3 regions of the Paracoccus sp. L-17 genome follow, and region 1 is predicted to be linked to each of the others. Evidence: riboswitches for the same ligand, from Rfam matches in the RefSeq annotation. Region 1 holds a riboswitch; each other region holds the start of a gene.

Region 1 (10,626 bases):
CCGCCATTGTTCATCACGTCGATCATCTGCCGGAAGGCCGGGGCCGCGCCCGACATTTCCAGGCCGATATCGAATCCCTCGGTCATGCCCAGCCCGGCCATCACCTTGCGCAGATCCTCGCGGGACGGGTCGATCGCCTGATCCAGCCCCATCCTGCGGGCAAGATCCAGCCGGGATGGATTGATGTCGGTGATGACGACCTTGCGGGCGCCCGCCCGCCGCGCCACCAGCGCCCCCATGATCCCGATCGGGCCCGCGCCCGTGACCAGCACGTCCTCGCCCACGCAATCGAAGCTGAGCGCGGTGTGAACGGCATTGCCGAATGGGTCGAAGATCGCCGCGATCTCGTCGGGGATGTCGTCGGGTATCGGCACCACGTTGCTTTCGGGCAGGCACAGATATTCGGCGAAGGATCCCGCCCGCTGCACGCCCACCCCCAGCGTGTTGCGACACAGATGCCCGCGTCCGGCGCGGCAATTGCGGCAGGCCCCGCAGGTGATGTGCCCCTCTCCCGAAACGCGCTGGCCGGGGCGGAAGCCTGTCACCGCGCTGCCGGTATCGGCGATCACGCCGGAAAATTCATGGCCGGTGACCAGCGGCACGGGAACGGTCTGCGCCGCCCAGGCATCCCAGTTCCAGATATGCACGTCGGTGCCGCAGATCGCGCTTTTGCCGACGCGGATCAGCACCTCGCCGGGACCGGGTTCGGGGACCGGCACCTGTTCCATCCACAATCCCGGTTCGGGCCGCGCCTTGACCAGCGCCTTCATCATGTTGCTCATCGGATCACCTTCAGGTCGCGGCCGGTCGCGATGAAGGCCGCGATGGCCCGGTCCAGGTCCGCCTTGCCGTGGGCAGCCGACATCTGGGTGCGGATGCGCGCCTGCCCGCGCGGCACGACGGGAAACGAGAAGGCGGTGACATAGACCCCGCGGCGCATCATCGCCGCCGCGAATTCGCCCGCCAGATGCGCCTCGCCCAGCATGACCGGGATGATCGGATGGCCGGCCCCGGCCAGCGTGAACCCGGCCGCCCCCATCTCGGCCCGGAAACGTTCGGCGTTGCCGTTCAGGCGCGCGCGCAGATCCTCGCCCGCCTCGATCAGATCCAGTGCCGTCAGCGAGGCCCCCGCAATCACCGGCGCCAGCGTGTTCGAAAACAGATAGGGCCGAGAGCGTTGCCGCAACATCTGGATCACCGGCGCAGGCCCCGCGACATAGCCGCCCGAAGCGCCGCCAAGCGCCTTGCCCAGCGTGCCGGTCAGGATCGCCACCCGGTCCGCGACCCCGTGCAGCGCCGGCGTGCCGCGCCCGCCGGGCCCGGTCAGCCCGACCGCGTGGCTGTCATCGACCACGACCGTTGCGTCATGGCGTTCGGCCAGATCGCAGATCGCGGGCAGATCGGCGATCACGCCATCCATCGAAAACACGCCGTCGGTGACGATCACCCGGTTGCGGGCATCGCCGGCCTCGATCAGCCGCGCTTCCAGTCCGGCCATGTCGTTGTTGGCATAGCGCAGCCGGCGCGCCTTGCACAGCCGGACCCCGTCGATGATCGAGGCATGGTTCAGCGCGTCCGAGATGATCGCGTCCTCGGGCCCGAGGATCGTCTCGAACAGGCCGGTATTGGCGTCGAAACACGAGGAATAGAGGATCGCGTCCTCGGCCCCCAGAAAAGCCGCGATGCGCGATTCCAGTGCCTTGTGTTCCTCTTGCGTGCCACAGATGAAGCGGACCGAGGCCATGCCGTAGCCATAGCGGTCCAGCGCCGCATGGCCGGCGGCGATCAACTCGGGATGGTCGGCCAGGCCCAGGTAATTGTTGGCGCAGAAATTCAGCACGGTGCGGCCGGCCCCGACCTCGATCCGGCCCGACTGCATCGAGGTGATGACGCGCTCGTCCTTGAAAAGCCCGTCCTTGCGGATCTGGTCCAGTTCGGCGGTCAGACGATCGGTCAGGGTCATGTCGCGCTTCCTTCGGCCAAGGCGCCGTTCTGCGCCCGGTGATCCGGGCATTGTCGTGCGGATGCCTAGCGCGAAAAGTCGAGATTTGCCATATAGGCCGGAATTGCCGAAAGCCCGGCGACGCCGCGGCCTGATCGCTGCCCCGGAGGTCAGGAATTTATTTTCCATCGGATCCACACAAGATATTGACGCCCCGGCCCCGGACATGGCTAAGTGATGTGGCTATGGTGTCCCTGACTCGCGTCAGGGGTGAAAAGGGAAGCCGGTGAAAGTCCTGCGCTGCCCCCGCAACTGTAAGCGGCCTGCACGGCTGATGATGCCACTGGAGCGATCCGGGAAGGCCAGTCGGGCGAAAGCCGCAAGCCAGGAGACCTGCCATGGCGACGACAACGACACCGGACGGTGGGTCCGGCGGCGTAGGTCCGGCCATGCGCCCTGCCTGCCCGTCACTCTCGGTCCGGAAAACAGGAACAGAGGGCAAGACCATGACCATCACCGTTTATTCCAAACCCGCCTGCGTGCAATGCACCGCCACGACCCGCGCGCTGGATGCGCGGGGGCTGGATTACAGCGTCATCGACCTGACCGAGGACGAGGATGCGATGCAGCGCGTTACCGCACTTGGCTATCGTCAAGCGCCGGTGGTGATCGCGGGCGAGGATCACTGGGCGGGCTTCCGGCCCGACATGATCGGCCGCCTGTCCTGAGGCGCAGGTGGCCGGGCTGGTCTATTATTCCTCGGCCTCGGGCAATACCGCGCGGTTCGTTGCCGGGCTGGGGCTGGCGGCGGAACGTATCCCGATCCGTCCGGACAGCGACATGCCCGCCCCGGCCCGGCCCTATGTCCTGATCTGCCCGACTTTCGCGGATGGCGAGGGGCGGGGCGCGGTGCCCAGGCAGGTGATCCGCTTTCTGAACGATCCGGGCCGCCGCGCGGGCCTGCGCGGCGTCATCGGCGCGGGCAATCGCAATTTCGGCGCAACATTCGCCCTGGCGGCCCGCGTCATCTCGGAGAAATGCCAGGTTCCGGTGCTGTATCGATTCGAGCTGGCGGGAACCGAAACCGATCTGATCCGCGTCCGCGCGGGGCTGGACAACATCATGGGACTGGAATGCTTGACACCGTAAAACCCGATCTCGACTATCATGCGCTGAACGCGATGCTGAATCTGTATGACGCGGACGGGCGGATCCGGTTCGAGGCCGACCGCATGGCCGCGCGGCAATATTTCCTGCAGCATGTGAACCAGAACACGGTCTTCTTTCATTCGCTGGACGAAAAGCTGGGCTATCTGGTCGATGAGGGCTATTACGAAGCCGCCGTGCTGGACCGGTATTCCCGCGATTTCCAGCGCGCGATCTGGGACGCCGCCTATGCGCGCAAGTTCCGCTTTCCGACCTTTCTGGGCGCGTTGAAATACTACACCAGCTACACGCTGAAGACCCGCGACGGGCAGCGCTATCTGGAACGCTACGAGGATCGCGTGGTGATGGTCGCGCTGACCCTGGCGCGGGGGGACGAGGCGCTGGCCATGCGCTTCATGGACGAAATGCTGTCAGGCCGGTTCCAGCCCGCCACGCCGACTTTCCTGAACGCCGGCAAGGCGTCGCGGGGCGAGCTGATCTCGTGTTTTCTGCTGCGGGTCGAGGACAACATGGAATCCATCGGCCGCGCGATCAATTCCTCGCTGCAACTCAGCAAGCGCGGCGGCGGCGTGGCGCTGATGCTGACCAATATCCGCGAATCCGGCGCGCCGATCAAGGGCATCGAGAACCAGTCCTCGGGCATCATTCCGGTGATGAAGCTGCTGGAGGACAGTTTCAGCTATGCCAACCAGCTTGGCGCGCGGCAGGGCGCGGGCGCGGTCTATCTGAACGCGCATCACCCCGACATCCTGCGCTTCCTGGACACCAAACGCGAAAATGCGGATGAGAAGATCCGCATCAAGACGCTGTCCCTGGGCGTGGTGATCCCCGACATCACATTCGATCTGGCCAAGCGCAACGAGGATATGTATCTGTTCTCTCCCCACGACATCCAGCGGGTCTATGGCGTGCCCTTCTCGGACATTCCGGTGACGCAGAAATATACCGAGATGGTGGACGACAGGCGCATCCGAAAGACAAAGATCAACGCCCGCGAATTCTTTCAGACGCTGGCCGAGATCCAGTTCGAGAGCGGCTATCCCTATATCATGTTCGAGGACAGCGTGAACCGCGCCAACCCCATCCACGGGCGCATCACCATGTCCAATCTGTGCAGCGAGATCCTGCAGGTGAACGAGGCGTCGCAGTTCAACGAGGATCTGTCCTACGCGCATCTGGGAACCGACATTTCCTGCAACCTGGGCAGCCTGAATATCGCCAAAACGATGGACGGCCCCGATTTCGGCGGCACCGTCGAGGCCGCAATCCGCGCGCTGACCGCGGTCAGCGAGATGTCGGCCATCGACGCCGTGCCCTCGATCCGGCGCGGCAATGACGAGGCCCATGCCGTCGGTCTGGGCCAGATGAACCTGCACGGGTATCTGGCGCGCGAGCATATCCACTATGGCAGTCCCGAAGGGATCGAGTTCACCAGTGTCTATTTCGCCGCGATTGCCTATCACGCGATCCGGGCCTCGAACCTGCTGGCGCGGGAAAAGGCTGCCACGTTCCGCGATTTCGACAAGTCCAGCTATGCCGACGGGTCGTTCTTCGACAAATATACCGGCCGCGACTGGCTGCCCGTCCTGCCCGAGGTGACGCGGCTATTCGCCGACATCACCCTGCCCACGCGTGCGGATTGGGCGGCGCTGAAGGCCCGGGTGATGGAACACGGGCTCTATAACCGCAATCTTCAGGCAGTTCCGCCCACCGGCTCGATCAGCTATATCAACAACGCCACCTCATCGATCCATCCGATCGTCTCGAAGATCGAGATCCGCAAGGAAGGCAAGATCGGCCGCGTCTATTACCCGGCCGCCTACATGTCGAACGAGAATCTCGACTTCTATCGCGACGCCTATGAAATCGGACCCATGGCGATCATCGACACCTATGCGGCGGCGACCGAACATGTCGATCAGGGCCTGTCGCTGACCCTGTTCTTCCCCGCCGAGGCGACGACGCGCGACATCAACCGCGCCCAGATCCACGCCTGGAAGAAGGGGATCAAGACGATCTACTACATCAGGCTGCGGCAGGCCGCGCTGGAAGGAACCGAGGTCGAGGGATGCGTGTCCTGCACCCTCTAGGCCGCGCTGTCCCGCGGATATCCGACGAACAAACCAGGAAAGGGTCTTTCGCCATGAAGGATCAGACGATCACGCCGGTGCAGCGCGCGGTGAACTGGAACCGGCTTCAGGACGACAAGGATCTGGAGGTCTGGAACCGGCTGACGATGAATTTCTGGCTGCCCGAAAAGGTGCCGCTGTCCAACGATGTGCAAGGCTGGGCCACGCTGCGTCCCGAGGAACGGCAACTGACCATCCGCGTCTTCACCGGGCTGACCCTGCTGGACACGGTGCAGAACAGCATCGGCGCCCCCGCGATGATGGCCGATGCGATCACCCCGCACGAAGAGGCGGTCCTGTCCAACATCGCCTTCATGGAGGCGGTTCACGCGCGGTCCTATTCCTCGATCTTCTCGACCCTGTGTTCGACCAGGGAGGTGGACGAAGCCTTCCGCTGGTCCGAAGACAATCCCCAGCTTCAGCGCAAGGCGCGGTTGGTGCTGGATGAATACGCGGCCGGCTCGGATCCGCTGCGGCGCAAGATCGCCAGCGTGTTTCTGGAAAGTTTCCTGTTCTATTCCGGCTTCTATCTGCCGATGTACTGGTCCAGCCGCGCCAAGCTGACCAATACCGCCGACCTGATCCGCCTGATCATCCGCGACGAGGCCGTGCATGGCTATTATATCGGCTACAAGTATCAGCGCGGGCTGGAACGGCTTGGCCAGGGCGAACGCGCGGCGCTGAAGGACTTTGCCTTCTCGCTGATGTTCGATCTCTACGATATCGAGGCGAAATATACCGCCGATCTCTATGACGGAATCGGGCTGACCGAGGACGTGAAGGCGTTTTTGCACTACAACGCCAACAAGGCCCTGCAGAATCTGGGCTACGAGGCGCTGTTTCCGCCCGCCGCCTGCGAGGTCAACCCGGCCATCATGGCCGCCCTGTCGCCCGACAGCGAGAACCACGATTTCTTTTCGGGGTCGGGATCGTCCTATGTGATCGGCAAGGCCATCGCCACCGAGGACGAGGACTGGGATTTCTAGGCGGGCGACCGGCGGCAGCCGAACCGGACCGGCGATTGCCGTCGGCCGGCCCAAGCGCGCCGCCTTTCACCGCCCTGCCGCCGGTGCTAGGCTTTCATTGCCAGGCATGCAGGCGAGGACATGATGAGCCACAGCAACCTTGAACTCAGATCGACCGTCACCTCCGACGGCACCCTCAGGATCACGCTCGATCCCGTTCCCGTCCGCGCGCCCGAGGCCGGCGAATTGCTGGTCCGCCTCGAGGCCGCGCCGATCAATCCATCCGATCTTGGCCTGCTCTATGGCCCGGCCGACATGCAGACCCTGACGGTCGAGGGCTCGGGCGAGGCGCGCGCGCTGACCGCGAAAATTCCCCAGGCTGCGATGGCGCCGCTGGCGGCACGGTTCGACCAGTCGATGCCGGTCGGCAACGAGGGCGCGGGACTGGTGATCGAGGCCGGTCCCGACCTTGGGGATATGGTCGGCAAGCGCGTCGCGATGATCGGCGGGGCGATGTATGCGCAGCTGCGGCTGATCCGGGCCGAATCCTGCATTGTGCTGCCCGAGGGTGCGACCTCCGCCCAAGGCGCCTCGTTGTTCGTCAATCCGCTGACCGCACTGGGATTTACCGAGACCATGCGGGCCGAAGGGCACAGCGCAATCGTTCACGCGCCCGGCGCGTCGAATCTGGGTCAGATGCTGGTGCGCATCTGCCAGGAGGACGGGATCGGTCTGGTCAGCATCGTGCGCAGCCGGCAGCAGGCGGATCTGCTGCGCGAGATCGGCGCCACACATGTGGTGGACAGCAGCGCCGATGATTTCCGGCAGCAACTGGAACAGGCGATTGCCGAGACCGGGGCCACGATCGGCTTTGACGCGATCGGGGGGGGCGAGATGACCAGCATGATGCTGAACGCGATGGAGGCCGTCGCGGTCCGGTCCATGGACAGCTACAACCGCTATGGTTCGCAGTCCGCGAAACGGGTCTATATCTATGGCGCGCTGGATACCGGGCCCACGATCCTCAAGCGCGGTTTCGGCTTTGCCTGGAATATCGGCGGCTGGCTTCTGTTCAACTTTCTCGGCAATGCCGATCCCTCGGTCGCCGCGCGGATGCGCCAGCGTGTCGTTGACGGGATGAAGACCACCTTTGCCAGCCACTACACGGCCGAGATCGGTCTGGACGATCTGTTGAAGCCCGAGATCGCCGAAGCCACGCAGCGCAAGGCGACGGGCGAGAAATACCTGGTCGTTCCCTGACGGCGCCGCCATGGCGGCGCAGACCCGGCCGACCGATGCCCGAAACCGGAACCGGCTTTGACTCTGCGCTCGGGCGGGGATAGTCAGCCGGATCGGCTGTCCTGCAGCGCGGGCAGGGGGCCCGGGCAAGGGTCCGGGCCGTTCCATCGGCCGCAAGGGCCCTTTCAGGCGAAACAGATGACACAGAACAATATCGCAGCGCCGCTGGCCGCGGCTCTGGCCGAGCGGGGCTATGACACCCTGACAGCGGTGCAGCAGGCCGTGCTGAACCCGGATGCGAAGGGACGCGACCTGCTGGTCTCGGCGCAGACCGGTTCGGGCAAGACCGTGGCCTTCGGAATCGCCGCGGCGCCCGATCTGCTGGATGGCGCGGACAGGCTGCCCGAGGATTCCGGTCCGCTGGCGCTGGCCATCGCGCCGACGCGCGAACTGGCGCTTCAGGTCGCGGCGGAACTGGGCTGGCTCTATGCGGCGACGGGCGCGCGGATCGCGACCTGCGTCGGCGGCATGGATTACCGGACCGAGCGTCGGGCCCTGGCTCAGGGGGCGCAGATCGTGGTCGGCACGCCGGGCCGCCTGCGCGATCATCTGGAACGTGGCAGCCTCGATCTGTCGGGTCTGCGCGTCGCGGTGCTGGACGAGGCCGACGAGATGCTGGATCTGGGCTTTCGCGAGGATCTGGAATTCATCCTGCAATCCGCCGCCGACAGCCGCCGCACGCTGATGTTCTCGGCCACCGTTCCCGCCGCGATCGAGAAACTGGCCCGCGATTTCCAGCGTGACAGCCTGCGCATCGCCGCGATGGGCGAGGCGCGCCAGCACGGCGACATCGCCTATCGCGCGCTGTCGGTCGCCGTTCGCGACCGCGAGAACGCGATCTTCAACCTGCTGCGCTTCTACGAGGCGCGGACCGCCATCGTCTTCTGCAAGACGCGGGCCAATGTGAACCACCTGCTGGCGCGGATGGGCAATCGCGGCTTTCGCGTGGTGGCGCTGTCGGGCGAATTGTCCCAGCAGGAACGCACCCACGCCCTGCAAGCTTTGCGCGACGGTCGGGCACGGGTCTGCATCGCCACGGATGTCGCCGCGCGCGGCATCGACCTGCCGGGGCTGGAACTGGTCATCCATGCCGATCTGCCCACCAATTCCGAAACGCTGCTGCACCGCTCGGGGCGAACCGGGCGTGCCGGGGCCAAGGGGGTTTCGGCGCTTGTCGTCAGCCCGTCGGAATACCGAAAGGCGCAGCGGCTGTTGCAGGGCGCGAAAGTCACCGCCGAATGGGGCAAGGCACCTTCTGCCGAAGAGGTCGGCTACCGCGACGACCAGCGGATGATGGATCACCCGGCGCTGACCGCCCCGCTGGATGATATGGGCGTGGCACAGGATTTGCTGGCGCGGGTCGGCCCCGAACGGATCGCCGCCGCCTTCGTGCAATTGTGGCGCGAGGGCCGGCCGCCGCCCGAAGTCCTGTCCGACGTGCCGCAGCCCGCGCAAGCTGCGCCGCGCGCGCCGCGCGATTTCGGCGCCGCCGTCTGGTTCGCGCTGTCGGTCGGCCATAGCGGACGGGCCGAGGCGCGCTGGCTTCTGCCCAAGATCTGCGAGTCCGGCGGCATCACCCGCGACGCGATCGGCGCGATTCGGGTGCGCGAGCATGAAACCCATGTCCAGATCGCCATCGCCGAGGCCCCCCGCTTCGGCGAAACGACCGAGATCGAACCGGGCCTGACCATGCGCCGGCTTCAGGGCGAGCCGGGACCGGAACGCGCGGCGGTGAAATCGCCCGGATCGGCCCGTCCCGCGCGCGCGCCGCAACCCGAGGGCACGCCCGGATCAAGGCCCGCAGCCCCGGTTCGTGCCGCGGCGAAACCCGCCCCGGCAGGCAAGCGCGCCGAGGCCGACGCGCCCGCCAAGGCCCGGGCGAAACCGCGCTGGAGCGCGGCCGACAAGGCCGCGAGGGCAAGGAAGGAGGCCTCGGCGCAGTCCGCCCGCGAAGCCGGGTCGGAGACTGCCAAGGGCAAGACGAAGACGGGCGCCAAGGCCAGGTCGCGGCCCTTCGCGTCGAAGCCGCCCCGGTCCGGGCAGGCCGCTTCCGGTCGTCGCAAGGGCTGAACGGCGGGGGACCGGCCCCGCACGGTTCGCCAGCGGGACGAGGGCGCGGGCACGGGTTCGGCGCCGAAAGGGGTTACAGCGTGTCGGCCAGATCGCGTGCGGTCTGTTTCAGCAGCGGCAGATGTTGGCGCGCGGCGTCCAGCGTCAGGCGCTGGACCGGTGCGTGAAAGGACAGCGTGCCGAAAACCCGGTCCAGATGGTCGCGGATCGGCACCGCCAGGGCGATCATGCCTTCGACCATCTCCTGATCGTCCTCGCCATGGCCGCGCTCGCGCGTCAGCGCGATCTCGTCCGCCAGGGCGAGGGGCGTGGTGATGGAGTGGGGCGTCCGGGCGGCCAGGGTCAGCCGGCCCAGCAACCGCGTGAACTGCGCCGGGGGCAGGGTGGACAGGTAGGTCTTGCCCGCCGATGTGCAATGCAGCGGCACACGGGTGCCGATGGGCAGGCGGATGCGCAGCGGCCAGTGGGTCTCGACCCGGTCCACATAGACCATGGCGTCGCCATCGGGCATCGAGATGTTGCAGGTCTCGCCAATGGCCTCGGCCAGCCCTTTCAGTATCGCCATGCGTTCGCGGCGCAGGCCCGGCCCGCTGAACGTGTTGGCGGCCAGACGGCGCAGCAGATGCCCCGCGACATAGCCGCGCCCACCCAGATCGCGCATCAGCCAGCCATCATGTTCCAGGGTCTGCAACAGCCGGTGGATGGTGGGTTTGGGCAGATCCAGTGCCTCGCCCAGTTCGGCGGCCGAAACCGGGGCCGCGGCCTCGGCCACGGTTTTCAGGATATAGAGCGGGCGCAGGTTGTTCTGCGGCGCCTTGTCGCCGCCCGTCTCTGCAACCTTGCCCGCGCTGTCCATGTCGCCCGCCCGCATTCGCGCCATATCCGGTCCTTCACCGCGACGGCAGCAGGATCGTGGCCAGCGACGGCGTGACAGCCACGATGATCCAGACACTCAGCAGCGCCGCAAGGTAATACAGCGCATAGCGCAGCAGCCGCATGTAGGGAACCCCGGTCACGCTGGAGGCGACATAGAGGTTCAGCCCGTAGGGCGGGG
Region 2 (10,626 bases), on a different contig from region 1:
GGATTTCGCAAGGCCGCTGGCGAGGCTGCCGCCGCCCCGGTTTCCCGTCTTTCAGCCTGGCCGCGCGACGCTGCCGGCGGGGATCCGGCGCGCGGCGCGATTCAGCCGCGCCTCGCGCCACATCGTATAGCCGCCCGCGACGGCAATAATGGCAGCCCCCGTCAGCATCCAGCCATCGGGGCGTTCGGCAAAGACCAGCAATCCCAGGATGATGGCGAAGACCAGCCGGGAATAGCGGAAGGGTGCGATCGCGCCGATCTCTCCGATCCGGGTCGCGATCACCATGGTCAGATAGCCGAACAGCCCGAAGATCAGCGAGGCCGCCATCAGGCCCCATTGTGCGGGGTCGGGCGCGATCAGCGGCTGTCCTCCGACGACGACCAGCGCGGCCCCGGCCAGCGACATCGACCCGAAGGCCGAGGCCGTCAGCAGCCCCGACCCGATGGAGGCAGGCAGCCGTCGCGTGACCAGATCGCGCACCGCAAGAAACAGCACCGCGACCAGGGCCAGCACCGATCCCGGCTGAAACGCATCCGTTCCCGGCCGCACGATCATCAGCACGCCCAGGAACCCCGCACCGATGGAAGCCCAGCGGCGCCAACCGACTTTTTCGCCCAGGATCAGCGCCGCGCCCAGCGTCATCAGCAAAGGCAGCGCCTGCAGGATGGCCGAGGCGATGGCCAGATCGCCGATCGAAATGGCGGTCAGGAAGAAGACGCCGCAGATCGCCTCGCAAAGATTGCGCAGCAATACGCCGGGATGGAACAGATCGCGCCAGCGCAGTCCCTCGGGGCCCAGGGCAACCCAGGCGCCGAAGGCGACCATGCCGCCAAAGCCCAGCAGCAGCAGAAGCTGTCCGATCGACAGATCCGAGGACAGGAATTTCAGCAGCGCGTCCTCGAAGGCAAAGCCCGCCATCGCCAGCGTCATCAGCAGGGCCGCCCGGGCATTGACGCTCATGGCACCGCCTCGATCTGCGTGATCAGGTCAGGCAGATCCGCGATCCTGTCCAGATGATGCAGGCGCGGATCCGGGCCCGGGTCGGCATGTTCGGCGGCCCAGGTCATCTGGTGTGGAATGAAGACGCCATGTCCGCCCAGTGAAATCACCGGCAGGACATCGCTTTTCATCGAATTGCCCGCCATCACGAAACCGCCCGAGGCGATGCCGAGACGGTCCAGGACGCGGGCATAGGCCGCGGGCGTCTTTTCGGCCAGAATCTCGATCGCCGCGAAACGTCCGGCAAGGCCCGAGGCGGCGATCTTGCGTTCCTGATCGATCAGATCCCCCTTGGTGATCAGCACCAGGCGCCGCCCCGACAGCGCGTCCAGCGCAGCCTCGACTCCCTCGATCAGCTCGACCGGATGGGCCAGCATGTCCCGTCCCAGTTCAAGGATGCGACCGATGGCCTGGCCGTCGATCCGCCCGTCGGTCAGTTCGATCGCGGTCTGCACCATCGACAGCACGAAGCCCTTGATGCCGAAACCGTATCGTTCAAGATTCGCGCATTCGACCTCATAGAGCCTGCCCGCGATGTCGTCGATCTCGGCATGATCCGCCAGAAGCGATGCGAATTCGGCCTCGGTGACGCGAAAGAAGGTCTCGTTCTCCCATAGCGTATCATCCGCATCCAGCCCGATTGCCTCGATCATGTCATCCTCCGTCCGGCAGCGCAGCGGAACCATGCAGCGCGCGCAAAGTCAAACCGCAGCGAATTGTCCGGTCGCTCCGGATCGGGACCACGACACAAGATATTGATGAGGCCGCGCTGTCAGCGCAACAATTCCTCACGTCCCGGTGATTGAGCCCGAATGAGCTTTTTGCTATGTCTGGTGGTGCAGAAAGGGCATTCCAGATCGGGAAAAACCGGCCATGCCCGCTTTCATGAGGATCAGGAAACCGAGGAGACAGTTCCATGCTCAACCGCATCGCGATCGCGGCATCCGCCGTGATGATGACAGCGCCGCTTGCCATGTCCGGCCCTATCGACACCGCCTGTGTGCGATCCGACCGCGCCCGCGGCAACGCGCCGCTTTGCGGCTGCATCCAGCAGGTCGCGGACCAGACCCTGTCGCGTTCAGACCAGCGCCGCGCGGCCGCGTTCTTCCGCGATCCGAATCAGGCGCAGGCCGTGCGGATGTCGAAACGCGATGCCGACAACGCGTTCTGGGCGCGCTACAAGCGTTTCGCCGGCAGGGCCGAGGCCCTTTGCCGCTGACGCATGCGGATCACGGTCCTGACCGGCGCGGGCATTTCCGCTGAAAGCGGCCTGGCCACCTTCCGCGCCGGCACGGGATTGTGGGAACGGCACCGGATCGAGGATGTGGCGACACCGGGGGGTTTTGCCCGCGACCCGGCGCTGGTCCATCGCTTCTACAATGAACGACGGCAGAAGGCAGCCGGCGCGCAGCCCAATGCTGCCCATCGGGCCCTGGCCCGGCTGTCGCGGAACCATGACGTGACATTGGTGACGCAGAATGTGGAAGATCTTCACGAACGCGGCGGCTGCGCCGATGTGATCCACATGCATGGCCGCCTGAGCCGCGCGCGCTGTGCCGCCTGCGGGGCGTGCTGGGATGCGCCGATGACGATGACATCCGAGGACGGCTGCCCCGGCTGCGGGGCAAGGCGGACCCGACCCGACATCGTCTGGTTCGGCGAGATCCCCTGTCACATGCAGCGGATCTGGCAGGCTTTGGCGCATAGCGACCTTTTCGCAGCCATCGGAACGTCGGGAAATGTCTATCCGGCCGCCGGTTTCGCCCGGCACGCCGCCCGGATGGGCGCGGAATGCGTCGCCCTCAACCTGGAAGCCGGCGCCAATGCTCCGGACTTCGACCGCCAGATTCTGGGCCCGGCCTCGCGGATCGTGCCCGAGTGGGTCGCCTCGCTGCCCGCCTGAGGCGAAATTCCTTGCGCCGCGACGGCCCGATCGGCTATGCCCCGGGCTGCCTCGGTTCCGGGTTCGCGCCCGGTGAAAAGGGAACGCGGTGCAATTCCGCGGCTGCCCCCGCAACTGTCAGCGGAGAGCGAGGCCGGAGAATGCCACTGTCCGCCGAATTCGCGGATGGGAAGGCCCGGCCAAGCCTTGACCCGCAAGCCAGGAGACCTGCCCAGGCGATCACCCCAAGGACATGCGGGGCGCATGTGCTTGACGGATCGTCCGTTGTGGTGATGTTCGCCGTCCGGAAAGCCCTTCCGGACAGACCGCATCCCGCCCCGGCATCCGTCCGGGCGACCCGGAAGGGACATCATGAAACGCCTAGCCATCCTGGCCGCAATCGCCGCCGCCCCCCCCGCCCTTGGCCAGCAGACGCCGTATGTATTGCCGGAAATCACCCTGACCGCCAATCGCGAGCAGACCGAAATCGGTCGCTCTGGCAGTTCGGTTTCGGTAATCGGTGCGGCCGCGCTGGCCGATCGCACCGCCCAGCCGATCGCCGACAGCATCGCCGAACTGCCCGGCGTGGCGATCCGCCAGTCCGGGCCGCTGGGCACGACCGGCGCGCTTCAGGTGCGCGGCGCACCGCCCGAATATACGCCGGTCCTGATCGACGGAATCGACGTTTCGGACCCGGCGGCGGGCCAGCCCTATTTCGATATCGGCGGACTGATCACGGCCGGCGTCGGCCGGATCGAATTGCTGCGCGGCACGCAATCGGCGCTTTACGGATCGCGCGCCATCGCCGGCGTGTTGTCGATCGACACCCTGCGCCCGACCGAGGACGGATTGCGCCAGAATTTCGCCATCGAGGCCGGCCAATACCAGACCTTCGCCGCAAGCTACGGCGCGGCTCTGCGCCGTGACGGCACGGACCTGGCCTTCACCGCCAGCCGCGTGACCAGCCAGGGATTTTCCGCCCGCGACGAAAACGACGGCAACTTCGAGACCGACAGCTACAACGCATCGCGCCTGTCCTTCTATGCCGCGCGAGAGCTGCAAAATGGCGGCAAGGTCGGCATCAACGGCTTCTGGGACAAGAGCCGCGCCGAATTCGACGAATTCGGCGGCGACATGACCGGCACGCCGGGCGACGAATACACCACCCGCAAATCCTACGGCCTGCGCGCCTTCGCCGAGGTCACGACCGGATCCATCGATCAAAGCCTTGCCCTGACCCGCTATCGGATCGACCGGAGAAGCTGGTCGAACGGCGTCGAAACGCCCTTCATCGGGTCCCGCACCAAGGTGTCATGGCAGGGCGCGACCGACCTGGGCACGACCGGCGCACGCGCGATCCTTGGCGCCGATACCGAGAAAGAGAAGGCCGATGGCATGGGCGACAGCCGCATCAGCGGGGTCTTTGCCGAAGTTGACGCCCCGATCGGCAGCGATATCGATCTCAGCGCCTCGCTGCGTCGTGACGATCATTCGCGCTTTGGCGGCTTCACCTCGGGCCGGGTCTCGGCCGTCTGGCGGGCACGGCCGGACCTGCTGGTCCGCGCCGCCATCGGAACCGGCTTTCGTGCGCCCTCGCTCTATGAGTTGTTCGGCCCCTACGGCGATGCCGGGCTGGATCGAGAGGAAAGCCGCACCGCCGAGATCGGGGTCGAGAAACGCTGGGGCGATGACAGCTATCTGCGCGCCACCGCCTTTTGGCTTCAGGCCGAGAACCTGATCGGCTTCGATGCCGATGCCACAGCATGCGGCCAGCTTTTCGGTTGCTATGCACAGGTCCAGGGCCAGTCGCGTCGGCGCGGGATCGAACTGGATGGTCGCTGGGCCATCGGCGCGGCCACCGCGATTCGGGGTTCCTATACCTATACCGACAACGCTGCCACGACAGATTGGGCCGAGGCACCCCGCCACGTTCTGAACCTTGGCGCCGAGACCGAAGTCGCCGCCGGCACCAGGGCCGGAATGTCCCTGCATGTCGAGGCCGATCGCCCGCGCGACATGGCCAGCTTCGCGACGCTGGATCTGACCGCCAGCCATCCGCTGCCGAATGGTGCCGACGTCTATCTGCGGGTCGAGAATGTGCTCGACCGCGAATATCAGCAGAACCAGGGCTATGGCACGTCCGACCGGGCCGTCTATGTTGGGCTGCGTGCGGATTTCTGACCTGATATGCGCGGCTGCGGCGCTTCTGGTTGCGGCTCTGCCCGCCGTGGCAGCGCCGCGGCGGGTGGTATCGATGAATCTGTGCACCGACCAGGTTGCGATGTTGCTGGCCGCGCCGGGCCAGCTGATTTCGGTCAGCGATCTGGCGCAGGATCCGCGCATGTCGCCGATGGCGGACGCGGCGCAGGCCTATGACGTGAATTATGGCCGGGCCGAGGAAATCTATCTGATGCGCCCGGACCTGGTCATCGCGGGCCAGTTCGCATCCTCGGCGACGGTCTCCATGCTGCGCCGGCTGGGAATCCGGGTCGAGGTCCGCGACCCCGCCGAAAGCATCGCCGCCATTCGCGACGAGATCGCCGGGATCGGCGCGCTGCTGGGACGCGAATCCCGCGCCCGAACCGTGATCGCGGATTTCGACGCCCGCCTCGCCGCGCTGCGCCGTGCTCCGGGCCGCGACCGCGCCGCCCTGTATTATGCGAATGGCTTCACCTCGGGTCGCGGCACGCTGGCGGGCGAGATCCTGGACGCAGCGGGGTATCGCAACATCGCCAGCGATTACGGCATCGAGAATACCGCGCCGCTGCCGCTGGAGTTGTTGGTCATGTCGCAGCCCGACCGCCTCATCACGGGCGCGCGATGGCCGGGAAGATCACGAAGCGAGGCCATCCTGGACCATCCCGCGCTGTCCGAGGCGACGGATCGCAGAGCCGATGTCACCGATCGCGACTGGGTCTGTGGCACGCCTTTCATCCTGCGCGCCGTCGAAGGGTTGGAATGAAGCCTCTTTTCGTCATCCTCGCTGTTCTCGCCACCGCGCTTTTCCTGGTTTCGCTGCTGACCGGTCCGGCGGGGCTGGGCGCGTGGCGCGGCCTGTCGGCGCTGATGTTCGGCGGCGAAGGCCCGGCGCCCATCGTGATGCGCGAAATCCGCCTGCCGCGGGCCATGCTGGGGCTGCTGATCGGCAGCGGACTCGGGCTGACGGGCGCGGCCCTGCAAGGCTATCTGCGCAACCCGCTGGCCGAGCCGGGGTTGATCGGCGTGTCGGGCATGGCGGCACTTGGCGCGGTGATCGCGATCCAGACCGGGCTGTCGCTATCTGCCCCGCTGGCGCTGCCGCTGGTGGCGCTGGCCGGAGCGGCCATGGGCGTCGGCCTGCTGGTGGCGCTGGCCGGGCCGCGCGGAGGTTCGGTGACGCTGATCCTTGCCGGCGTCGCCATCTCGGCGCTGGCGGGGGCGGGCACGGCGCTGGTTTTGAACCTGTCGCCCAATCCCTACGCCGCCAACGAGATCGTGTTCTGGCTGATGGGATCGCTGGCCGATCGCTCGATGGTGCATGTCTGGCTGGTCCTGCCGCCCATGCTGCTGGGCGCGGCGCTGATCCTGTCGGCGGGGCGGCCGCTGGATGCGCTGACCCTTGGCGAAGGCGCGGCGGCGGCGATGGGCGTCTCGCCTCCGTGGCTGCGCTGGCGGATGATCGCGGGCGTCGCGCTGATCGTCGGTCCGGCCACGGCGGTGGCGGGCGCGATCGGTTTCGTCGGCCTTGTCGTTCCCCACGTCATGCGGCCCTGGGTCGGCGCGCGCCCCTCGGTCCTGCTGGCGGCCTCGGCGCTTGGCGGGGCGATCCTGCTGCTGGCGGCCGATGTCGCGGTGCGTCTGATCCTGCCCGAACGCGATCTGAAACTGGGCGTCCTGACCGCCATCGTCGGTGCGCCGCTGTTCCTGCACCTGATCTGGAAAACCCGCAGCGGGGGGCGCGTCTGATGCTGCTGGCGCTTGCGAACCTTGCCGTCACCCGTCGCAATCGCCCGGTGCTGCGCGGCATCGACCTGACCTTGCAAGAGGGCGAGGTGGTCGGGCTGATCGGCCCCAACGGTGCCGGAAAATCCACGCTGATGGAGGCCGCGCTGGATCTGATCCCCTTCAGCGGCGCGTCCTCGCTGGCCTCGATGACGGCGCGCGATCGGGCCCGCGCGGCCGCCTTTCTGCCCCAATCGCGCGAAATCGCCTGGCCCGTCAGCGTCGAGGATCTGATCGCGCTTGGGCGCATTCCCTGGCCCGGCGGCGGCCGCAGCGCCGCCGACCGCGACGCCATCGAGGCCGCCATCGCGCGCATGGGCCTTGCACCGTTCCGCAAACGCACCGCGCTGCGCCTGTCCGGGGGGGAACAGAACCGCGTCCTGGTCGCGCGGGCGCTGGCCCAGGACACCCCCCTTCTGATTGCGGACGAACCCATCGCCGGTCTCGATCCGGCACAGCAACTGGCCTGCCTGCGCCTGTTCCGCGATCTGGCGTCCGGGGGCCGGGGCATCCTGACCTCGATTCACGATCTGGGCCTTGCCGCCCGCTTCTGCAGCAGGCTGGTCCTTCTGGCCGAGGGCCGCATCCTGGCCGACGGCCCGCCCGACCGGGTGCTGGACGACGCGCTGCTGAACCGGGCCTTCGGCATCACCGCGCGTCGCATCGAGACGCCGGATGGACCCGCCATCCTGCCAGTGTGACCGCCGGCGCAATTCTCAGCCGAAAGCGGCCAGAACCTCGTCCGTCAGCGCGGCCATCTCGTCGCGCGCCACGCCGTTTCGGGCGCGTTCGGCAACGCCGAGGCCCTGGCCCAGCGTCTCGGCATAGGCGACGCGGTTGGCGACCTGCGTGCCGGCCACATCGGCGCCCAGATCGGCCGCCTTCCGGGCCACCTCGACCGACAGGCGCGTATGCGGCCGGACCCGGTTCAGCACCACCAGAACCGGCGATTTCTCGCGCCGCGCCAGATCCAGCACACCCTCGGTCGCCCACAGATCGACATGGCTGGTGGCGACCGGAACCAGAACCAGATCGGCGACCCGAAGCGCGGGGCGCAGGTCACTGTCGATCTTGGGCGGCGTGTCCACGATCACGTAATCGAAACGCTTCTTCAGCTTCTCGGATTCGTAGCTGGCCCCCCAGGCCGATGAGGTCGAGAAATCCATGGCCTCGTCCTCGCCCTGCGCCTGAAGCCGCTCGATGAACCAGCGGCCCATGCTGCCTTGCGGATCGGTATCGACCAGGGCGACGGAATGGCCGCGCTGATGCAGGCACACGGCCAGATTGATCGCCAGGGTGGTTTTCCCCGAGCCGCCCTTCTGCTGGGCGACGGTGATGATCCTGCCTGCCATCGCTGCCTCCTCGTCACGCGCTTTCCAAAACGTATCGGGCCGGTTCAGCGATTGCACGGGCTATCTTGCGGGCCGCGACATCAATCGCCGAAAACTGCCTGAACCTCGTACATCACCGGCTCGAAGCTTTTGCACATCGCATGGATCTCGCGGTTGCGGCGACGCATCTCGTCGCTACGCAGCATCGCCTGATAATCCTTGCGGTCGCGCCACTGCGAATAGGTGGCGATCCGGGTCTGCGCGTCGTTCAGGTGAACCGCGCCGGCGATGAAGCCGGGTTGCCGGCGGATCACCTGATCCCAGGCGGCGGTCAGCATCTCAAGCACGTCCTGCGCGCTGCCGGGCGTCACCTCGAAGGTGGTGATCACGGTCTGGCCGTCGAATTCGGTCCTGATATCGGGCATGGCTGGCCCCTCCTCTGCTGACGCATCCCGGCGCCCAGCCTAGGGGGAAATCCGCAGCACGCAAAGTGGCAACTGCGCGGCATTGCCGGCGCTCGCGCCAGGGTGCATGGTCGGCGCGGGCGGCAAAGGAGGCATTGCATGATCCCGGTGTTCGATGGTCACAACGATTTCATCCAGCGCGTCGTCGCGGCGGGCGAGGACGGGGCGCGGATCTGGCTGGAAGGCGACGGGACCGGCCATCTGGATCTGCCGCGCGCCAGGGCGGGCGGGCTGGTCGGCGGATTTTTCGCTCTCTGGGTGCCTTCGCCCGCCAATCCCAATGATGTCGAATCCATCGCGCTGATGCAGGATCCGCCCTTTCACCTGCCGCTGCCCGACGAGATCGCGCATGACAGCGCCCTGCCATTCGCCTTCCGGCAGGCGGCGGCACTGAAGATGCTGGAACGCACCGGCACGCTGGAGGTCGTGACCAGCGCCACCGGTCTGCGCCGCGCGATCGCCGAAAATCGCTTCGCCGCGGTCATGCACATGGAGGGGGCCGAAGCGATCCGCGACATGGATGCGCTGCATCTGTGGCACGCGGCGGGACTGCGATCGCTGGGACCGGTCTGGTCGCGGCCCACGGCCTACGGTGAAGGCGTGCCCTTTGCCTATCCGGCCGGCCCCGATATCGGCGCGGGACTGACACCGCAGGGGCGCGATCTGGTCCGCGAATGCAACGTCTTGCGGATCATGCTGGATCTGTCGCATCTGAACGAGGCCGGGTTCGATGATGTGGCACGCCTGTCCGACGCGCCGCTGGTAGCCAGCCACAGCTGCGTGCATGCTATCTGCCCCTCGGCCCGCAACCTGACCGACCGCCAGTTGCAGGTCATCCGCGACAGCGGCGGGCTGGTCGGGCTGAACTATGCCTCCAGCTTTCTGCGCGAGGACGGCAAGCGGCTGCCGTTAAAGGGCTTTGACACGATCCTGCGCCATCTCGATCGCCTGCTGGCGGTCCTGGGCGAGGACGGAGTCGGCCTGGGTTCGGATTTCGACGGTGCGCTGATGCCCGAGGAACTGGCCGACGCGGCCGCCCTGCCCGCCCTGATCCGCGCGATGGAGGCGCATGGCTATGGCGACGCCTTGATTCGCAAGATCGCCGGTGAAAACTGGATTTCCCTGCTGGCGCGGGTCTGGGGCAACTGACCCCGACGGCCGGTTCATCACCCGGCCATCATGGGCGCGGCCTCCCCGATGCCCGCGCCTCGGCGATCCGGGCCGCGCTACTCGGTCGCCTGCGCCTCGCCATTTACCGGCGCGGCCTGGGCCAGCGCCACCATCTGCGCCAGTTCGGGATCGGCGTTCAGATCGGCCAGCGCAAATGTTCCGGTCAGCGCATCAGGTGACAAACGGATATTCTTGACCACCTGAGGCCCCGGCGCCGCGGGACCGTAGGTCTTGCCGTTCACCGCGAAATAGATGGCGCCCGAATTGCCCGTGCGCAGCACCGGCGGTTCTTCCAGCTTGGGCAGGCTGAAGCGTTCGCCGGCATCCATGATCTTTTCCAGCAGCACCGTCCCGTCCGAGGTGGTGACCCGCACCCAGGCGGGCCGGGCGGCCAGCAACTGAAGCTCGGGCGCATCCGCCGCCATCGTGACCGAGTGCTGGCTTTCCGGCATCTGCGGTCCGTATTCCACCGCCTCGCCCGCCCCGGCCGAGGCCAGCGCACGCTGGATCGCGTCCGCCCCTTCGGCGGAACCGGCCGTCATGTCGCCGCCTTGCGCCGTCGCCGTTTGCCGTGCAAGCCCCGGATCGATGGCCGCGATCGGGCCGTCGCGAGAAGTCAGCACCGGCGCCTCCAGAATCTGCGGCCGGTAGATCCGGTCAAGTCCCTCGGGCTGCGGCAGATTCTGCGCGATTTCAGCGGTATCGCCACTTTCGAGCAACGGCACCGACATTCCGGCACCGGCAGCCGGATCCAGTTCCGTCACCACGCCTGGGGTGGTTTCGCCCGGCGTCAGCGTCA
Region 3 (10,626 bases), on a different contig from region 1:
TCTGGTCGAGGTCGGCACCACCAACCGCACCCATACCCGCGACTACGAGGATGCGATCACGCCACGAACCGGCGTCATCATGAAGGTCCATACCTCGAACTACCGGATCGAGGGCTTCACCGCCGAGGTTCCGGGCCCGCAGCTTGCGCGGATCGCCACCCGTTCGGCGGTGCCGCTGCTGAACGATCTGGGCGCCGGCTCGCTGGTCGACCTGTCCCGCTGGGGCCTGCGGCGCGAGCCGACCGTGGCCGAGGCGGTGGCCGATGGGGCGGATCTTGTCACCTTCTCGGGGGACAAGCTGCTGGGCGGGCCGCAGGCAGGCTTCATCGTCGGCCGGCGCGACCTGATCGCACGGATCAACCGGAATCCGCTGAAGCGCGCCCTGCGACTGGACAAGATCCGCATCGCGGCGATGCAGGCCACCTTGCGGCTTTATCGCGACCCAGACCGGCTGATGGAGCGATTGCCGGTGCTGCGGTTTCTGGCCCGCCCGCAATCCGAGATCGCAGCACAGGCGCAAAGGCTGGCCCCGCAAGTGGCGGTCCTGCTGGCTCCGCTGGGATACGAGGCGGAGGTTTGCGCGTGCAGCAGCCAGATCGGGTCGGGCGCACTGCCGGTCGATACGATCGCTTCGGCCGGGCTGCGGCTGACCGGCGCGGGCGGCGATGCGCCGGACCGGCTTTCGGCCCGGCTGCGCGCCCTGCCCCGACCCGTCATCGGCCATATCCACGATGGCGCGATGGTGCTGGACCTGCGCTGTCTCGAGGATGACGACACGCTGCTGACGGCGCTGGCCGCGCTATGATCGTCGGGACCGCTGGCCACATCGACCACGGCAAGACGGCGCTGGTGAAGGCGCTGACCGGCACCGATGCCGACCGGCTGGCCGAGGAAAAGGCGCGCGGCATCACCATCGACCTGGGTTTCGCCTATACCGACCTGAGCGGCGGCGCGATCACCGGCTTTGTCGATGTGCCGGGGCACGAAAAGCTGATCCACACCATGCTGGCCGGGGCCGGCGGGATCGACCTCGCGCTGCTGGTCGTCGCCGCCGATGATGGCGTCATGCCGCAGACGCGCGAACATCTGGCGATCCTCGATCTTCTGGGCATCACGCGCGGGATCGTCGCCCTGACCAAGGCCGATCTGGCCGATGACGCACGCCGCGTGGAACTCCGCGCCCAGATCCGCGCGACGCTGGCGCCGACCGGACTGGCCAACGCCGCCATAGTCCCGGTCTCGTCCCTGACCGGCGAGGGGATTGCGCCGCTGCGCCGTCTGCTGATCGAGGCCGAGGCCGCCACCGCGCCACGGCGGGACGACGCCCCGTTCCGGCTGGCCGTGGATCGAAGCTTCACCCTTGCGGGTGTCGGCACCGTCGTCACCGGCACGGTCATCAGCGGGCGCGTCGATATCGGCGATCCGGTCACGATCAGCCCGCGGGGCCTGGCGGCGCGGGTGCGTGGCATCCACAGCCAGAACCGGCCCGCCGAGACAGGATCGGCCGGACAACGCTGCGCACTGAACCTGTCGGGCGAGGGGATCGGGAAAGATGCCGTCGCTCGCGGAGACATGATCCTGTCACCACCGCTTCACGCCCCAACCGACCGCATCGACGCCTGGCTGGATGTGATGGCGAACGAACCGAAATCCATCGGAAACTGGTTTCCCGCCCGCCTGCACACCCACGCGGCCGAGGCCGGCGCGCGGATCGTGCCATTGTCGGAACCGATTCCGCCCGGCGCCAGCGGCCCGGTCCAGATCGTGCTGGATCGCCCGGTCGCCGCCGCGATCGGGGACCGCTTCATCCTGCGCGACGTTTCGGCCAGCCGGTCGCTTGGCGGCGGTGTCTTCCTGGACCTGCGTCCGCCGGCCCGCAAAAGGCGCGCAGCGGCAAGGCTGGCGCTGATCGAGGCTGCGCGCGACCGGAATGACGGCGCCGCCCTTGCCGCGATGCTGGCCGTCGCGCCGGTCGATCTGCCGGTCTTCACGCGGGATCGGGCCCTCTCGATTCCGGACGCGCAGAACGCGATCCGAACCGCGGGCGCGGTCATCCTGGGCGATCTGGCCCTGTCGCACGATCACCTGGACGGGCTGCGGACGCAGTTGCAACAGGCGTTGGCCCGATTTCACGAACAGAACCCCGACATGGCGGGCCTGGGCCGCGAAAAACTGCGCCTGGCGCTGACGCCGCGCCTGCCCAAGCCCGAATTCCTGTCCTTTCTGCGCGACGAGGCCGGGGCCGGGCGCGCGGTCATGGACGGTGCCTTTCTGCGCCTGCCCGGTCACGAGGTTCGCCTGTCGCCCGAGGATGAGGCGCTGTGGCTGCGCATCGTCCCGGCCCTGACAGGCGATGGCCGTTTCCGCCCGCCGCGCGTCCGCGATTTCGCGACCGAGACGGGTGTGGAGGAACGCGAGGTGCGGCGGGTGCTGAAGCTGACGCAGAAGCTGGGGCGCACCGACCAGATCGCGCATGACCATTTCTTCGCCCGCACCGTCACTGCCGAAATGGTGGCTATCGCGGTCGATGTCGCGGCGAAGACCGAAGACGGCTGGTTCGGCGCCCCTGCCTTCCGCGACAGGATGGGTAACGGACGCAAGGTCGCCATCGAGATCCTGGATTTTCTGGATCGCCTTGGGGTCACCTTGCGCCGCGGCGATTTGCGTCGCATCAATCCCCACAGGGTGGATCTGTTCGGCACGGCGGAACAGCGCGATGGAAGGGAATCGTCCCCGGTGGGGCGGCCGGACTTCAAATCCGGTTGGGGCAGCGAGCCTGTCCCGGGTGGGTTCGACTCCCATTCCCTTCCGCCAGAAAAGCGGCGGGGCTGACGCGCGGCTCTGGATTCCGGCTCGAACGGATCGGTCCCGCAGGCCCGGAACCGAAGGCGCGTTGTCCTTGCGCCCCGGCAGGCCGCCCGCATGGCGGTATGGGCCGCGATCCGTGATGCAACCGGCCGCGGAATCGGGTTGCGCAGGCCGCCCCCCGGCCATCGCCCCCCCCCGGCGAAAGTCTGTTTCGGGCGGCCTAATGTCGCAACCGGCGTATCGGGCGGATCTTGCGCAGCTATTCTGCGCCCAGATGTCAGGTGCGGCCGCGGAACTCGAGCCAAGGCCGATAATTGGGAAGCCGGTGAAAATCCGGAACTGCCCCCGCAACGGTAAGGAGCGAACGGCCACGACAAGAGCCACTGGAGTCAAGCCTCCGGGAAGGCGTCGGGTCGGCGGCATGGCCGAAGCCCCAAGTCCGGAAACCAGCCAGACATGACGTCAAACCGCGGGCGGCGGCAGAGGCGATCCTGCGTCGCGCCATCTCATCGGCGCGGGGCCGATCCCGTCTGCCGCGCCCCTCAGCACATCGCCGGAGATGTCCGGCAACGGAGAAAGAGGCCATGACCGCAGAGGCCAAAGCACGCGACCTGCTGAACCGGCGCGAACCGAATCATTCGCTGGAACGGGCGTTCTATACGGATGCCGATCTTCATGCGATCGATCTGGAACAGATTTTCTATCGCGACTGGTTGTATGCCGCACCGTCCTGCGCGCTACCCAAGGCGGGAAGCTATGTCACCCATCAGGTCGGCGCCTACCGGCTGATGATCGTGCGCGGCGCGGACAGGGTGATCCGGGCGTTCCACAATACCTGCCGGCATCGCGGCTCGATCATCTGCAAGGGCGCTTCGGGCCACGTGCCGAAACTGGTCTGCCCCTATCATCAATGGACCTACGAACTGGACGGCCGCCTGATCTGGGCGCGGGACATGGGGCCGGATTTCGATGCCACGAAACACGGGTTGAAGGCGATCCATTGCCGCGAAGTGTCGGGGCTGGTCTATCTGTGCCTGGCCGAGGAGGCCCCGGATTTCGACGCCTTCGCCGCCATGGCCCAGCCCTATCTGGCGTCGCACGATCTGGATCAGGCCAAGATCGCCCATCAATCGACCATCATCGAGAACGGCAACTGGAAGCTGGTCTGGGAAAACAACCGCGAATGTTATCATTGCGGCGGCAACCACCCGGCCCTGTGCCGCACCTTCCCCGACGATCCGGTGATCAGCGGAATCGAGGAAGGCGGCCCCCCGCCCCATCTTCAGGCGCATTTCCGGCGTTGCGAGGCGGCCGGAATGCCCGCGCAGTTCCGCATCGCGGAGAGCGGACAATACCGCTTTGCCCGGATGCCGCTGAAGGTCGGGGCAAAAAGCTATACCATGACCGGCGATCCGGCCGTGAGACGCCGGCTGGGTCGGGTGCCCTTCGACGACGCGGGCGCGCTGCTGAAATTCCACTATCCGACGACGTGGAACCATTTCCTGCCCGATCACTCGATCACATTCCGGGTGACCCCGCTCGGTCCGCAGCAGACCGAGGTCCAGACGACCTGGCTGGTCGACAAGGACGCCGTCGAGGGCGTTGATTACGACCTGAAGACCCTGACCGAGGTCTGGGTGGCCACCAATGACGAGGATCGCCGCGTGGTCGAGGACAACCAGCTTGGCATCAATTCGCCCGCCTATCGCCCCGGACCCTATTCCGCGGTGCAGGAGGGCGGCGTGATCCAGTTCGTGGACTGGTATTGCGAGACGCTGGGCAATCGTATCCAGCCGGTGCGGGTGGCCGCCGAATGAGAATGCCGCAGCCCGAAATCTCGCATCCGGTGCTGGTCTGGGACGGGGCCGAGATGCTTGAATGCGTCACCGTCACACCCGAGGCGCCCAACGTGGCCAGCTTCTGTTTCCAGTCGCCGACGGGTGCGATCTTTTCCTTCGTGCCGGGCCAGTTCCTGACGCTGGAACTGCCGCTGCCAAAGGGGACGCTTCACCGGACCTTCACCATCTCGTCCTCGCCTTCGCGGCCGATGTCGATCTCGGTCACGGTCAAGGCGCAACCTGGCAGTCTTGGCACGCGCTGGATGCTGGACCATCTGAAACCGGGAATGCGGATCAGGGCCACCAGACCGGCCGGGCGCTTTTCCAGCCACCACCATCCGTCCGAGAAATACCTGTTCATCTCGGCCGGGTCGGGGATCACGCCGATGATGTCGATGACGACCTGGATGTTCGATCTGGGCCGGCCCGCCGACGTGGTTTTCGTCAATTGCGCCAGGCGCCCCTCCGACATCATCTTCCGCCGCCGGCTGGAACACATGGCCAGCCGTTTTCCGGAAATCAGCCTGCGATTCGTCGTCGAGGAAACCGACCGCTTTCAGCCCTGGACCGGCTATCAGGGCATGTTCAACCAGTTGATGCTGGGCCTGATGGCGCCGGATTACCTGACACGAGAGGTGTTCTGCTGCGGCCCCGAACCCTTCATGCAGGCGGTGCGCGACGCGCTGGCGGGGCTGGGCTTCGACATGGCGCGCTATCATCAGGAAAGCTTCCACCCCTCGCTGGCCGAGGAAGCCCTGGACCCGGTCCTTGGCGATGTCGTGCCCGATCAGGCCGCCGAGGCCGAGATCGCCTTTGCTTTGGCCGGCGTCAGCCGGACCTGCTCGGAAACCGACACGATCCTTGCGACCGCGCGGTCCGCCGGGCTGAACATCCCCTCGGGCTGCACCTTCGGGGTCTGCGGCACCTGCCGGATCCGGAAGTTGTCCGGCCAGGTCCACATGGTCCACAATGGCGGCATCACCGACGAGGATATCGAGGCGGGTTACGTGCTGGCCTGCTGCTCGCACCCGATCGGCAAGGTCGAGGTCGAGGTCTGAGGGGACCCGCGCCCGTGTGACCCAGGGCCTTAGATCGAGGTCAGCAGGATGCTTGTCTCGCTGTTGCGGACGCCCTGGATCATGCGGACCTCGCGCAGAACGCGGTCGAATTCGACCAGGTTTTCCACCGCGATCTCGGCGACCAGATCCCATTTTCCGCTGGTCGTATGGATCCGGCGCAATTGCGGCAGGCCGCGCAATCTGCTGATGACATGTGTCGTCGTGCGGCCCTCGACCTCGATCATCATTACCGCGCGCACCGCGTTTCCCTCGCCGTCCTCGCGAACCCGCGCGGTGAAGCCAAGCAGCGTGCCCGAGGCCAGCAAACGATCCAGCCGCGACTGCACCGTGCCGCGTGACAGCCCCATGATCTGGGCCAGCTTCGACACCGGCGCCCGGCCGTCATGGCGCAGCAGACCGATCAGCCGCCGGTCGTGGTCGTCGAGGCTCTGTCTGGCATCGTCTTGGATGGACACAAGATGTCATCCTGCGCAATATCAGGTCGCAAAATGCATAGCCGACCCGCAAGATTCCGGCAAGTTCGCCCTGTTGCATGCAGACTGCGCCGTGGAGAATGGCGAAATCTGACCGAAAGGATGAACCATGCCCGTCCCGAAACCATCGGATCTGGCCTATGTGCCCTTTGTCAGCGTCGAGAACATGATGCGGCTGATCCATTGCATCGGCCTGTCCCGGATGCTGGAGGGCCTTGCGACCTATATCGAGGATGATTTTCGCCGCTGGCAGGATTTCGACAAGACCCCGCGCGTCGCGGCCCATTCCGAGGATGGCGTGATCGAGTTGATGCCGACCTCGGACGGGCAGACCTATGGCTTCAAATATGTGAATGGCCATCCCAAGAACACGCGAGACGGACGCCAGACCGTCACCGCCTTCGGCCTGCTGGCCGATGTCGGCAACGGCTATCCGGTCCTGCTGACGGAAATGACCATCCTGACCGCCCTGCGGACGGCGGCGACCTCGGCGCTGGTGGCGAAATATCTGGCGCCCGCCGGGGCCGACACGATGGCGATGATCGGCAATGGCGCCCAATCCGAATTTCAGGCGCTGGCGATGCAGGCCCTGTGCGGGATTACCCGGCTTCGGCTGTACGACATCGACCCGAAGGCGACCGCCAAGACGATGCGCAACCTGGCCGGACAAGGTTTCGACCTGTCCGCCTGCAAAACCCCGCAGGAGGCGGTCGAGGGCGCACAGATCATCACCACCTGCACCGCCGACAAGCAATATGCGACGATCCTGTCCGACAACATGGTCGGCGCCGGGGTCCACATCAACGCCATCGGCGGCGACTGCCCAGGCAAGACCGAATTGCATCCCGACATCCTGTCGCGCGCCGATGTCTTCGTCGAATACCCGCCGCAGACCCGCATCGAGGGCGAAATCCAGCAGATGCCGCAGACCTTTCCCGTGACCGAATTCTGGCAGGTCGTCGTTGGACAGGCCCAAGGGCGCCGCGATGCGCGCCAGATCACCCTGTTCGACGGGGTGGGCTTTGCGATCGAGGATTTCTCGGCCCTGCGCTATGTCCGCGACCAGCTTGGCCGGACCGGATTGTTCGAGCGGCTCGACCTTCTGGCCGATCCCGACGATCCGCGCGATCTGTTCGGGATGGTGCTGCGCGCCGCGGATCCGGACGCCCGTAATCGCGCCGGGCAGAAGATGCCGCCCGCAGGCGACGGATCCGCGACGCGATCCTGAACGGCATCGACGGCCGCGCCGGCGCTGCCATGCCCGGATCGCAGGGCCGCGAGGGCGGTTTGCGGCCGGGTTGATCCGCGGCAATCCGGATCGGAACACTTGCAAGATCGCCTGCGTTGCGACAATCCTGTCTTTGCAAGGAGATGAGCCGGGAAGCATGGAAACCACGATCCAGATTCTTCTTCTGACGGCTCTGTCCCTCGGCGCCGTGATGGCGCTGCAGCAATTGGGCGGTCTGTCCGACGCACCCGGGGTCACCGCACCGCAGGCCGCACCGTTCATCGGCGGTGCCGCGCCGGGCACCCATGCCTGGCAACGATTCCACGTTCGCTATTATACCATGACGCTGCTCTTCGTCGCCTTCGAGATGGAGATGATGTTCATGTATCCCTGGGCCGTCGTCTTCGTCGAGGAGGGCATCAAGGCCCTGGTCGAAATGGGGATGTTCCTTGCCATTCTGACCATCGGCATCATCTATGGCTGGCGTGAGGGAATCTTTGCATGGGAATGAGCTGGGCCCGCGCCTTCGCGGCCTCGGGGCCGCCACCGGTCTTCGCCGCGATCGGTGCGGGCGGGTTGCAGCGGGCCGAGGAATTGCACGGGACGTTGCGGCTGCAGCGTTCGCCCCGGCAGGCGGCGATTCTGCTTGTGCTTGGCGAAATCGCGCCCGATCTTCTTCCCTTCCTGCAGCGGCTCCACGACCATTTGCCGCACCCCCGCGCGACAATCTGGCACCGGGCGACGCCGCCAGGGGACTGGACCGACCCGGTGCAGGCAACGGCGGACGGGCTGGAGCGGACGCTGACCGATCTCTGGCGATCGATTCTTTCCGGGGACCGCGCGTCCGAGCCCGATTTCCTGCCTGACAAGCCCCCGAACGAATGGCGCGGCGTCGGTCCGCATGGTCAGGGCGGCAAGGGCATGATGGGCGGCACGCCCTATGGCCGCCCGATGGCGATGACCGACGACGATCTGCGCGACGGGCTGAGCCTGGATGCCTATTCCGCGCCGTTCGGTCCTTTCCTGCCCATGCTGCCGCCCGGCCTGATCCTCGATCTGACTTTGCAGGGCGATGTCATCCAGTCGGCCACGGCGACCCGCCCCCCCTGCCCGCAGCCCGGATCGGACGATCGCCCCGGAGATGCGATCGCCCGACTGATGCGGGTGATGGACATGCCGGCCCTGGCGCTGCGGCGCACCCGCGATGGCCTGCCGCCAGCCATGGGCATCGCGATGCTGCGACGCGCGATCCCGGACGGTCTGGGCCGGGCCAGGGACGGCACCGACGTACGCGACCGGCTGGACCGGTGGCGCGACAAGGACGCGCCGCAAGCCGACGATGGCACCCGGCTGTCCGACCTTCTGCCCGGCCTCGAATGGCACGAGGCGATGATCGTGCTCAACAGCTTCCAGCCGGATCGAATCCGTGCGATCTGCGCGCGGTCGGGGCCGGAGGGCGGTGACGAAGACGACAAGGACGGGAACAGGGACGCCCCTGCTCACGCGCCGCCGGATCACGGCGGACACCAGCATCACGACATGACCGGACCGGCCGCATGAGCCTGATTGTCGGTCTTCCCGCCCTGCTGGCACTGTTGTTGATCGGCCTGTGGGCCGCGGCGGCGCTGGATACCGCGATCGGGCGGCTGATCGTCGGCCGCCCGGTCGGCATGGCCGCGACGGACCCGCTGCGGGCCGTGGTCGCCGACTATCTTCGCCAGCGCACCGATACCGAGGCACCCGACCATCTGAACTGGCTTCTGGCGCCGGGTTATTATTTTCTGCTTGCGGTGGTCGGCCTGGCGCTGGTTCCCTTCGCCCCGGACCAATCCCTCATCGCGCTGGATACCAGTGTGGTGCTGTGGGGCGCGGCCGAGGCCGTTGTCGTCGTCGCGGTCTTTCTGCACGGCTGGTCGCCCAACGCGCCGTTTCCGCTGATCGGCGCCTATCGCTATGTCGCGATCGGTCTGCCGGTGATGCTGCTGTCGATGTTCGTTCTGATCGCGGCGTCGATACCGGCCCAGTCGCTTGACCTGCGCGCGGTGGTCGAATCGCAGCGCGGCCTGTGGAACGTGATCCGCCAGCCGCTGGGATTGCCGTTGTTTCTGGCGGTGGTGATGTCACTGACGCTGCGGGGGCCGTTCGACTATGCCGACAGCGCCGATCTGGCCGGCGGCACCTCGGCCGAGGATGGTGGACCGCGCTGGATTGCCTGGCAGACGGCGCGCGCGGCGATGCTGGTCGCGGCATGCGCGATCGCGGCGACGGCGTTCCTCGGCGGCTATCTTGGGCCGGTCCTGCCGGGCTGGCTCTGGCTTTCGCTCAAGACGCTGGCGGTGATGGTGGCGGTGGTCCTGCTGACGCATCTTGTCCCGCGGATGCCGGTGGCGCGGATGCTGACGCTGATCTGGATCGTGCTGCTGCCGATTGCGTTCCTCGACTTGCTGATCGCCGGGCTGGGGGCGCTGTGATGACGATGACCGACGTGGCATTCTACCTGCTTTCGGGATTTGCGATCTGGACCGGCTGGCGCGTCTTTCGCGTCGATTCGATGATCCGTGCGACCTTCCTGCTGCTTTTGTCCTTCACCTCGGTCGGCCTGATCGGCCTGCTTCTGTCAGCCAGTTATCTCGGTGCCGCGACGATCTTCATGATGGCGGTGGAAATGATGGTCATGGGACTTTTCATGGTGATGTTCATGATGAATCCCGCAGGGCTGAACCCGATGATGATGGTGCACCAGCATCGCCTGTCGATCGTGGCCGGGCTGCTGATCTTTGCCGCGATGACGGGCGCCGTGTTGCTGACGCCGCTTCCTTCCGATCCGGTGGCCGCCGACCGGCCGGTCCTGCGCGACCTCGGCATCGAATTGCTGGGCGATTCGATGCTGATCTTCGAGACGGCAGGCGTCACCCTGCTGGCGACGATGCTGGGCGCGGTCGTCCTGTCCAGCCGAAGGGGGCGTTTCGGGCCGACGGATGCGGGATCGGTTCCGCCGGGACTTTCGGCGGGTGGCCCCCCGGCGGGTCGGCAGCCGAAAGGCGGCGGCAGCCATGGCGGCCATGGTGGGCACGGCGGCCAGGGTGGCAAAGGCGCCCACGACGGCCATGGTGGCGGGGGCAGCCACGGCGGACATGGCAAAAACGGTGGGGATGGCAATCACGGAGGGCATGGCGGATGACACTTTCGGCGATCCTGAT

The links. Region 1 has a riboswitch for cobalamin ahead of nrdH (glutaredoxin-like protein NrdH). Riboswitches for the same ligand answer to the same signal wherever they lie in the genome.
Region 2: another riboswitch for cobalamin. It lies ahead of AC13CR_RS11000 (TonB-dependent receptor plug domain-containing protein); the one in region 1 lies ahead of nrdH (glutaredoxin-like protein NrdH).
Region 3: another riboswitch for cobalamin. It lies ahead of AC13CR_RS05595 (aromatic ring-hydroxylating oxygenase subunit alpha); the one in region 1 lies ahead of nrdH (glutaredoxin-like protein NrdH).

Annotation. Positions count from the first base shown of each region.
Region 1 covers NZ_JBSXNM010000044.1:281,667-292,292, forward strand. The annotation lists gene tdh (L-threonine 3-dehydrogenase) at 1-770, opposite strand, end outside; gene AC13CR_RS15750 (glycine C-acetyltransferase) at 779-1,963, opposite strand; cobalamin riboswitch at 2,172-2,357, shown strand; gene nrdH (glutaredoxin-like protein NrdH) at 2,449-2,670, shown strand; gene nrdI (class Ib ribonucleoside-diphosphate reductase assembly flavoprotein NrdI) at 2,678-3,091, shown strand; gene nrdE (class 1b ribonucleoside-diphosphate reductase subunit alpha) at 3,076-5,199, shown strand; gene nrdF (class 1b ribonucleoside-diphosphate reductase subunit beta) at 5,253-6,224, shown strand; gene AC13CR_RS15775 (zinc-binding dehydrogenase) at 6,348-7,463, shown strand; gene AC13CR_RS15780 (DEAD/DEAH box helicase) at 7,641-9,572, shown strand; gene AC13CR_RS15785 (IclR family transcriptional regulator) at 9,646-10,452, opposite strand; gene AC13CR_RS15790 (TRAP transporter large permease) at 10,463-10,626, opposite strand, start outside.
Region 2 covers NZ_JBSXNM010000039.1:181,343-191,968, forward strand. The annotation lists gene AC13CR_RS10980 (DMT family transporter) at 52-960, opposite strand; gene AC13CR_RS10985 (HAD family hydrolase) at 957-1,652, opposite strand; gene AC13CR_RS10990 (hypothetical protein) at 1,916-2,218, shown strand; gene AC13CR_RS10995 (NAD-dependent deacylase) at 2,222-2,902, shown strand; cobalamin riboswitch at 2,938-3,131, shown strand; gene AC13CR_RS11000 (TonB-dependent receptor plug domain-containing protein) at 3,254-5,062, shown strand; gene AC13CR_RS11005 (ABC transporter substrate-binding protein) at 5,136-5,843, shown strand; gene AC13CR_RS11010 (FecCD family ABC transporter permease) at 5,840-6,826, shown strand; gene AC13CR_RS11015 (ABC transporter ATP-binding protein) at 6,823-7,563, shown strand; gene parA (ParA family partition ATPase) at 7,579-8,214, opposite strand; gene AC13CR_RS11025 (antibiotic biosynthesis monooxygenase family protein) at 8,295-8,618, opposite strand; gene AC13CR_RS11030 (dipeptidase) at 8,757-9,806, shown strand; gene AC13CR_RS11035 (helix-turn-helix domain-containing protein) at 9,884-10,626, opposite strand, start outside.
Region 3 covers NZ_JBSXNM010000031.1:5,285-15,910, reverse strand. The annotation lists gene selA (L-seryl-tRNA(Sec) selenium transferase) at 1-805, shown strand, start outside; partial or broken gene selB (selenocysteine-specific translation elongation factor) at 802-2,658, shown strand; tRNA gene AC13CR_RS05600 (tRNA-Sec) at 2,719-2,814, shown strand; cobalamin riboswitch at 3,071-3,277, shown strand; gene AC13CR_RS05595 (aromatic ring-hydroxylating oxygenase subunit alpha) at 3,393-4,625, shown strand; gene AC13CR_RS05590 (FAD-binding oxidoreductase) at 4,622-5,704, shown strand; gene AC13CR_RS05585 (Lrp/AsnC family transcriptional regulator) at 5,734-6,180, opposite strand; gene AC13CR_RS05580 (ornithine cyclodeaminase) at 6,308-7,426, shown strand; gene AC13CR_RS05575 (NADH-quinone oxidoreductase subunit A) at 7,584-7,937, shown strand; gene AC13CR_RS05570 (hypothetical protein) at 7,928-8,986, shown strand; gene AC13CR_RS05565 (NADH-quinone oxidoreductase subunit H) at 8,983-9,897, shown strand; gene AC13CR_RS05560 (NADH-quinone oxidoreductase subunit J family protein) at 9,903-10,607, shown strand; gene nuoK (NADH-quinone oxidoreductase subunit NuoK) at 10,604-10,626, shown strand, end outside.